2 regions of the Pseudoalteromonas sp. MMG024 genome follow, and region 1 is predicted to be linked to the other one. Evidence: predicted binding sites of a transcription regulator. Region 1 holds the regulator's gene; the other holds the start of a gene.
What was found. The regulator FliA, encoded in region 1, starts transcription of late flagellar genes. The targets are predictions, from matches to a motif close to CTAAAGNTNNNNNNNNNNNNGCCGATA.
Positions count from the first base shown of each region.

Region 1 (4,772 bases):
GTTGCTGGTAACGCACCAGAAATCCCTGTCATAACATTGGCACCTGAGTTGGAACAGATGTTGCATCAGTCCCTTCAAAGTGCAGGTGACGAAGGTGCTGGCATTGAGCCAGGGCTCGCAGAAAGACTACAAAATTCTCTCGGCGATGCGCATCAAAACCAGGAAATGGCAGGTGAACCTTCAATACTGTTGACATCAGGTATGTTGCGCAGCGTGTTATCGCGATTTGTGAAACACAGCCTACCGGGTTTGCGCGTGATGTCATATCAGGAAGTACCTGAAGAAAAACAGATCAAAATTGTTTGCTCAGTCGGTCAACAGTGATAAGTAGAGACGAGGTGTCACATGAAAATTAAACGTTTTTTTGCTAAAGATATGCGCAGCGCATTGAATGAAGTAAAGCATGAGCTAGGTCCTGATGCAGTTATCATGTCAAATAAGCGCATGGCTGATGGTGTTGAAATTGTGGCAGCTGTTGATTATGAAAAGTCAGTTCAAGCTGCACCTGCAGCGCCTAAGTTAAGCGAAGAAAAGCCTCGTTTTAGTAATAATTTTGTTAAGCCAAAACCACAAACAGCGACCCCTGAAAAACAAGCAGCGGTAGCAGATAGTTTATCGGCATTACTTGAGCGCCAAGCGAAAAAATCACCTCAATTTGATAAAGCACCTGAGCCAAAGCAGCCTCGTAATTGGTTTGATGACGATGATTCACTCACATCGACACAGCAAGATGCCCTCGATAACTTTGCTAAGCCAAAGCAACAAAGCAGTTATGGTAACCAAGCTCAGTCGCTTGATGAAATGCAAGCGATGCGTGATGAAATGGCATCGATCAGACAGTTACTTGAGCACCAACTTTCTGGTTTAATGAATGAAGATATGGCGCGCCGTGACCCAACTCGTGCTCTTTTACTTGACCGTTTGAAAGGCATGGGTATCAGTGAGGCAGTAGCGGACCAGCTTGCGTGTTTTATTCCAGATGATGTAGCACCGCGTCAAGCGTGGCAAGAAACACTTAATATGCTGAGCAAACAGCTATACACTGCAAATAATGAGATTTTGCGTCGTGGCGGCGTATATGCGCTAGTTGGTCCTACTGGTGTGGGTAAAACTACCACAGTTGCAAAGCTAGCTGCGCTTGGCGCACAAAAATTTGGCGCCAACAATATTGCGCTAATCACAACAGATACTTATCGTATTGGCGCATATGAGCAATTATCGACTTATGGTCGCATTATTGGCTGCCCAGTAAAGCAAGTTAAAAATGCAGAAGAACTCACTGAAATTCTTTATCATTTAAGAAATAAGCGTCTAGTATTAATTGATACAGCAGGAATGAGCCAACGAGATATACGTTTGACTGAGCAACTCAACACGTTAATGCGCAATAGCCGAGTAGATATTCGCAGTTACCTTGTGTTAAGTTCAACAGCACAGCTTGAAGTACAGCAAGAGGCGATTAAACAGTTCAAACAGGTACAGTTAAGTGGTTGTATCTTCACAAAACTTGATGAATGTCTAAGTTTAGGTGAAATTATCAGTGTAGCCATTCAAAATCGTCTGCCAATAGGCTATCTTACCAATGGGCAGCGTGTACCAGAGGACATTCGTGTGGCAAATGCGGAAAAATTGGTCAGCAAAGCTCAGCAGCTGTATGCAAAACGAACAAACGCGCAAGCAAGACGTGCATCAAGCATGGCGCATCAAGCAGTAGGAATGTATGATTAACCCAGAATTAGATCAAGCTAGTGGCCTGCGGAAAATGAAAAACAACAACAAGGCTGTAAAAGTAATTGCGGTAACTGGAGGTAAAGGGGGTGTTGGAAAAACCAATGTCTCTCTTAACATGGCAATTGCCATGGCTCAGCAAGGCCAAAAAGTACTGGTACTCGATGCCGATTTGGGTTTAGCAAACTGTGATGTAATGCTGGGTTTGCGTGTAGAGCGCAACCTTTCTCACGTGCTTTCAGGTGAATGTGACCTCGAAGATATTTTAGTTGAAGGGCCATACGGTATGAAAATTGTACCTGCGACATCTGGCTCTCAAAACATGGTGGAATTAACACCATCTGAACATGCTGGCCTTATTCGCGCTTTTGGCGAATTAGACTCACACTATGATGTACTAGTCGTTGACACAGCGGCCGGTATTTCAGATATGGTGCTTAGTTTCTCTCGCGCTTCACAAGATGTGCTTGTTGTTGTGTGTGATGAACCAACGTCAATAACCGATGCTTATGCACTGATTAAAGTGTTAAGTCGTGAGCACGGTGTATACAAATTTAAAATAGTTGCGAATATGGTACGCAGCTTAAAAGAAGGCCAAGAGCTTTTCGCAAAATTATCAAAAGTAACCGACCGCTTTTTAGATGTATCACTTGAGCTAGTCGCGACAGTTCCATTTGATGAAAATATTCGAAAAGCGATTCGTAAACAAAAAACCATTGTTGACGTATTTCCAAAATCGCCTGCAGCAATTGCGTTCAAAGCACTTGCAACTAAAGCGGCGAGCTGGCCAATTCCAAATCAGCCGTCAGGACACCTAGAGTTTTTCATTGAGAAACTGGTTAGTAATTAGGAACGCCTATGAAAAGAACCGCTGCCTATGCTAATCAAAATCAATTATCGCAACTTGTCGAACAGCATACGCCGTTGGTTAAACGCATTGCCTACCATATTTTAGCGCGTCTGCCGGCAAGCGTGATTGTCGAAGACCTTATTCAGGCGGGCATGATAGGACTAATCGAGGCTGCTAAGAACTTTGATGGCAGTAAAGGTGCGAGCTTTGAAACCTATGCGGGTATTCGTATTCGCGGTGCAATAATCGATGAAACGCGCAAAGGGGACTGGGTACCTCGCTCAGTACATAAAAACGCCCGTGAAGTCGCCGCGGTCATAAATCAGCTAGAATCATCACTCGGGCGTGAACCAAAAGACAGTGAAGTAGCTGAAAAACTTGATATTACGCTAGATGAGTACCATCATATTCTAAGGGATATAAGCAATGGTAAAATTATCGGCATTGAAGATCTCGGTGTTGATGAAGATGTCATCGACGCAGGGCTTGGCAATAAAGAACAAAATCCATTAGTTGATATTCAACAAGATAAATTTAATAAAGCGTTAGTAGAGGCAATACAAACTTTGCCAGAAAGAGAAGCGTTAGTGCTGTCACTTTACTACAATGATGAAATGAATTTAAAAGAAATTGGGCTAATTCTTGAAGTGAGTGAATCAAGGGTGAGCCAAATACATAGTCAGGCCATGGTGCGCCTTAAAGCAAAAGTCCATGACTGGATATAGAATAAAAGTAGTAAGTAAACAATTAGGTGCATACCTCACTGGAGGATATTTTGGATAAAAACATGAAAATTCTTGTAGTTGACGACTTTTCAACGATGAGAAGAATCATTAAAAACCTGTTAAGAGATCTTGGTTTCACAAACGTGCAAGAAGCAGACGATGGTAGCACTGCGCTTCCTATGCTGCAAAACCAAGAGTTTGACTTTGTAGTTACGGATTGGAATATGCCAGGTATGCAAGGTATAGATTTGCTGCGCGCGATTCGCGCGGATGACAGTCTAAAACACATACCGGTACTAATGGTAACTGCGGAAGCCAAAAAAGAGCAGATCATTGCTGCAGCACAAGCAGGTGTAAACGGTTATATCGTTAAACCATTTACAGCAGCAACGCTTAAAACAAAGCTTGATAAAGTTTTTGAGCGTTTAGGCTAACGGGAAGGAGAGGTTTATGTCAGCAAGTGCTGCGCCTCAAATTACCTTAGAACAAGCTAAGCAGCTAGTTGCGTTTCTTGAAAACGATGAGCAACAACAAGCGCAAGAGCTGCTAAAGCAAGTTACGGCAATTGAGCAAGATGAATTATTTGGTGAGGTAGGCAAACTAACTCGTCAACTGCATGATTCATTGAAAAATTTTCAACTTGATACCACTTTATCGGCGTTAACAAATGAGTCTATTCCTGACGCAAAAGAACGTCTCAATTATGTTATGGAAATGACAGAGCAAGCTGCGAATACAACGATGGACGCCGTTGAAGCATCGCTGCCTATTGCCGATAACTTGCAAACAGGTCTCAACAATATTAAGCCCAAATGGGACAAATTAATGTCGCGAGATCTTAAAGTTGGTGAGTTTAAAGTGTTATGTCATGAGCTAAACGGCTTTATGGACGAAGCAAAAACTAATTCTGATAAATTAAATGCATTAATGACAGAAGTGCTCATGGCCCAAGGTTATCAGGACCTCACAGGTCAAGTTATTCGACGTGTGATCGAGCTTGTCCGCGAAGTCGAAGATAGCCTGATTCATATGTTAACCGTGTTTGGCACACCTGTAGAACATGATGAGTCGCCTGAAACGACAATACAACAAGAACAACAAATGGTTGCTGATGGTGAATTAGACCAAGTAGCTGAAGGTCCAATTATAAATGCTGAATCACGTGAAGATGTGGTTTCAGGTCAAGATGAAGTAGACGATCTGCTGTCTAGTTTGGGCTTCTAATCGGAGAAAAATGCATGAGCTTTGATGTCGATGAAGATATTTTACAAGACTTTTTAGTCGAAGCCGGTGAAATCTTAGAGTTGCTCTCAGAACAGTTAGTTGAGCTGGAAAATAATCCAGAAGATGCTGATTTACTGAATGCGATATTTAGAGGGTTTCATACCGTAAAAGGGGGCGCTGGCTTCTTGTCTATGACAGAGCTAGTCGATGCATGTCACGGCGCAGAAAATATTTTCGATGTTTTA
Region 1 covers NZ_JAKFZO010000013.1:106,785-111,556, reverse strand. Annotated here, with positions in the region: gene flhA (flagellar biosynthesis protein FlhA) at 1-324, shown strand, start outside; gene flhF (flagellar biosynthesis protein FlhF) at 346-1,728, shown strand; gene L1068_RS13990 (MinD/ParA family protein) at 1,721-2,578, shown strand; gene L1068_RS13985 (RNA polymerase sigma factor FliA) at 2,587-3,303, shown strand; gene cheY (chemotaxis response regulator CheY) at 3,354-3,737, shown strand; gene L1068_RS13975 (protein phosphatase CheZ) at 3,754-4,527, shown strand; gene L1068_RS13970 (chemotaxis protein CheA) at 4,542-4,772, shown strand, end outside.

Region 2 (4,772 bases), on a different contig from region 1:
GGTGCTACAACAAGCATCAAGCTCAATGTTAGCCCAGGCAAATCAACAGCCACAAATCGCATTATCCCTAATTGGTTAACACTCTCTCCTAATTAATCAAGTTAGTACTCCCTCTCTCATAAGAGCAGCCATTTGGCTGCTTTTTTTATTTTGTGATTTAAAAAAGTGCAAAAAATTACAGGTTTTTTCTAAAGAAATTATTCCCACTGTCGATATAGTTTTTAGTTAAAGAAATTAATTAGATAACAGTTCTTTTTAGCATAATTGCTTAGAACTAGAGGGTGAACATTATGGCTTTATATGTAAATTCAAACGTCACATCATTGAACGCACAGCGTCAATTATCGAATTCAACAAATGCGTTAAGCACGTCCTTCCAACGTTTGTCATCTGGTTTACGTGTTAACAGTGCAGCAGATGATGCGGCTGGTCTTCAAATTGGTACACGTTTACAATCGCAAGTAAATGGTGCAAACCAAGGCGCACGTAATGCAAACGATGGTATTTCACTATCGCAAACAGCGGAAGGTGCGCTAGAAGAAACATCGAACATGCTGCAGCGTATGCGTGTTCTGGCAATTCAATCAGCAAATGGTTCAAATACAGCATCAGATCGTGCAGCATTGCAAAAAGAGTTTTCTGAGCTATCGAGTGAAATCGACCGTGTAGCAAGTGATACAACGTTTGGTGGTGTAAATATTTTAGATGGAACATTTACAGCTGATTTCCAGGTTGGTCCAGATGCGAACCAAGTGATCAATGTCGCTATCGCAACAAGTATGGGGGCAACAGGTTTAGCTGTAAACGATGACACAATTGCGACTGCATCTCAGGCTCAGACAGCGATTACCGCAATTGATGACGCTTTGTCTACGGTAAATGGTATACGTGCAGATCTCGGTGCGAAGCAAAACCGTTTTAGCTCGACTATTCGTAACTTGAATAATATTTCTGAAAATGTGTCAGCGTCTAAGTCACGTATTTTAGATACGGACTTTGCGGCTGAAAGTGCAAGTCTTGCGCGTAACCAGGTGTTACAACAAGCATCAAGCTCAATGTTAGCGCAGGCAAATCAACAGCCTCAGATAGCACTATCACTAATTGGTTAATACTCTCTCCTAATTAACTAGGTTAGTACTCCCTCTCATACAAAACGGCCAAATGGCCGTTTTTTACTTTTCGTTAAAAAAAATTAAAAAAAAGCTAAAGGGTTTTAGGCGGCCGCCGATAACGAAGATGGGACAGAAAACTATCTGTAGCTTACTCTCTCTCTTGCTACTGATAGTTCCTATGTTAATTATTATTGGAGGCTCTCATGGCTTTAAGTGTTAACTCAAATATAATGTCTTTGAATTCTCAAAGACAACTCTCTCGTTCGAGCGAGGCATTATCAACATCATTCCAGCGTTTATCGTCTGGTTTACGTGTAAACAGTGCAGCAGATGATGCGGCAGGTTTACAAATTGGTACACGTTTAAACTCGCAAGTACAGGGTTTGAACCAAGGTGCACGTAATGCGAACGATGGTATTTCACTATCGCAAACAGCAGAAGGTGCGTTGGAAGAAACCTCGAACATGTTGCAACGTATGCGTGTACTGGCAATTCAATCAGCGAATGGTTCAAACACTGATTCGGATCGTGATGCACTGCAAAAAGAATTCACAGAGCTATCTGCTGAGATTGATCGTGTTGCAAGTGATACGAGCTTTGGTGGTGTAAATATTTTAGATGGTACGTACGACACAGACTTCCAAGTTGGTGCTGATGCAAACCAGACTATTACGTTAAAAGTAACGACAAATATGAACTCAACAGGACTTGCGCTTTCTGATGACTCTATCAGTACTGCTGCAGGCGCACAAACAGCTATAGGTGCACTAGATGATGCGTTGTCAACAGTGAACGGTGTGCGTGCTGATCTTGGTGCGAAGCAAAACCGTTTTAGTTCGACTATTCGTAACTTAAACAACGTAGCAGAAAATGTAGCAGCGTCTAAGTCACGTATCATGGATACAGACTTTGCAGCAGAAAGTGCGGCATTGGCGCGTAACCAAGTATTACAACAGGCTTCAAGCTCAATGTTAGCGCAGGCTAACCAGCAGCCGCAAATTGCGTTGTCATTGCTGTAATAAATAGTAATCGTAATGCTTTTTATAGATCACACTGAGTGGTGTGATCTATAAATATTTGACTGAATAATATCCCTCCCATATACCGTATTCATAGAGCCCAAACTAAACAATTACACCTCTAAACTAGAACAATCAGAATGAATCATGCTTCAAAATTAAAAGCATTTCGTGATTAATTTATTAAAGTAACTCTTTGTTTATTTGTTGGTTATTTTTCTTCTAGTTGCTTACTTGTAAAAATTGATTAAAGAATCTTTTTGACGTGTCGATATCTTAATCAAACGAGTTGTTTGGCGGTAGACACCGCAGATAGAAGAGGGCGAGAATCATGGCTTTATATGTAAATTCAAACATCACATCATTGAACGCACAGCGTCAATTATCAAATTCAACAAATGCGTTAAGCACGTCTTTTCAGCGTTTATCATCAGGTTTACGTGTTAACAGTGCAGCGGACGATGCAGCAGGTTTACAAATTGGCACACGTTTACAATCGCAAGTAAATGGTGCAAACCAAGGCGCACGTAACGCGAACGATGGTATTTCACTAGCGCAAACAGCAGAAGGTGCACTAGAAGAAACGTCAAATATGTTGCAACGTATGCGTGTTTTATCGATTCAATCGGCGAATGGTTCAAACACTGATTCAGACCGTGATGCACTACAAAAAGAGTTTGCTGAATTATCAGCAGAGATAGACCGTGTAGCAAGTGATACAACGTTTGGTGGTGTAAATATCTTAGATGGTACATACGATACAGACTATCAAGTAGGACCAGATGCGAACCAAACAATTCAGGTGAAAATTACCACTAACATGAACTCAACTGGCCTTGCACTTTCAGATGATTCGATTAGTACAGCAGCAGGTGCGCAAACAGCGATTACAGCACTAGATGATGCTTTATCGATTGTAAATGGTGTGCGAGCTGACTTAGGTGCGAAGCAAAACCGTTTTAGTTCGACTATTCGTAATTTAAACAATGTTTCAGAAAACGTATCGGCGTCGAAATCACGTATTATGGATACAGACTTTGCGGCGGAGAGTGCGGGTCTTGCTCGTAATCAGGTGCTACAACAAGCATCAAGCTCAATGTTAGCCCAGGCAAATCAACAGCCACAAATCGCATTATCCCTAATTGGTTAACACTCTCTCCTAATTAATCAAGTTAGTACTCCCTCTCTCATAAGAGCAGCCATTTGGCTGCTTTTTTTATTTTGTGATTTAAAAAAGTGCAAAAAATTACAGGTTTTTTCTAAAGAAATTATTCCCACTGTCGATATAGTTTTTAGTTAAAGAAATTAATTAGATAACAGTTCTTTTTAGCATAATTGCTTAGAACTAGAGGGTGAACATTATGGCTTTATATGTAAATTCAAACGTCACATCATTGAACGCACAGCGTCAATTATCGAATTCAACAAATGCGTTAAGCACGTCCTTCCAACGTTTGTCATCTGGTTTACGTGTTAACAGTGCAGCAGATGATGCGGCTGGTCTTCAAATTGGTACACGTTTACAATCGCAAGTAAATGGTGCAAACCAAGGCGCACGTAATGCAAACGATGGTATTTCACTATCGCAAACAGCGGAAGGTGCGCTAGAAGAAACATCGAACATGCTGCAGCGTATGCGTGTTCTGGCAATTCAATCAGCAAATGGTTCAAATACAGCATCAGATCGTGCAGCATTGCAAAAAGAGTTTTCTGAGCTATCGAGTGAAATCGACCGTGTAGCAAGTGATACAACGTTTGGTGGTGTAAATATTTTAGATGGAACATTTACAGCTGATTTCCAGGTTGGTCCAGATGCGAACCAAGTGATCAATGTCGCTATCGCAACAAGTATGGGGGCAACAGGTTTAGCTGTAAACGATGACACAATTGCGACTGCATCTCAGGCTCAGACAGCGATTACCGCAATTGATGACGCTTTGTCTACGGTAAATGGTATACGTGCAGATCTCGGTGCGAAGCAAAACCGTTTTAGCTCGACTATTCGTAACTTGAATAATATTTCTGAAAATGTGTCAGCGTCTAAGTCACGTATTTTAGATACGGACTTTGCGGCTGAAAGTGCAAGTCTTGCGCGTAACCAGGTGTTACAACAAGCATCAAGCTCAATGTTAGCGCAGGCAAATCAACAGCCTCAGATAGCACTATCACTAATTGGTTAATACTCTCTCCTAATTAACTAGGTTAGTACTCCCTCTCATACAAAACGGCCAAATGGCCGTTTTTTACTTTTCGTTAAAAAAAATTAAAAAAAAGCTAAAGGGTTTTAGGCGGCCGCCGATAACGAAGATGGGACAGAAAACTATCTGTAGCTTACTCTCTCTCTTGCTACTGATAGTTCCTATGTTAATTATTATTGGAGGCTCTCATGGCTTTAAGTGTTAACTCAAATATAATGTCTTTGAATTCTCAAAGACAACTCTCTCGTTCGAGCGAGGCATTATCAACATCATTCCAGCGTTTATCGTCTGGTTTACGCGTAAACAGTGCAGCAGATGATGCGGCTGGCTTACAAATTGGTACGCGTTTAAACGCGCAGGTACAAGGTTTAAACCAAGGTGCACGTAATGCAAACGATGGTATTTCACTATCGCAAACAGCAGAAGGTGCGTTAGAAGAAACC
Region 2 covers NZ_JAKFZO010000008.1:96,567-101,338, forward strand. Annotated here, with positions in the region: gene L1068_RS09415 (flagellin) at 1-79, shown strand, start outside; gene L1068_RS09420 (flagellin) at 291-1,109, shown strand; gene L1068_RS09425 (flagellin) at 1,316-2,131, shown strand; gene L1068_RS09430 (flagellin) at 2,463-3,281, shown strand; gene L1068_RS09435 (flagellin) at 3,493-4,311, shown strand; gene L1068_RS09440 (flagellin) at 4,518-4,772, shown strand, end outside.
Region 2: the regulator FliA is predicted to act here: its motif matches at 2,379-2,405, upstream of L1068_RS09430 (flagellin).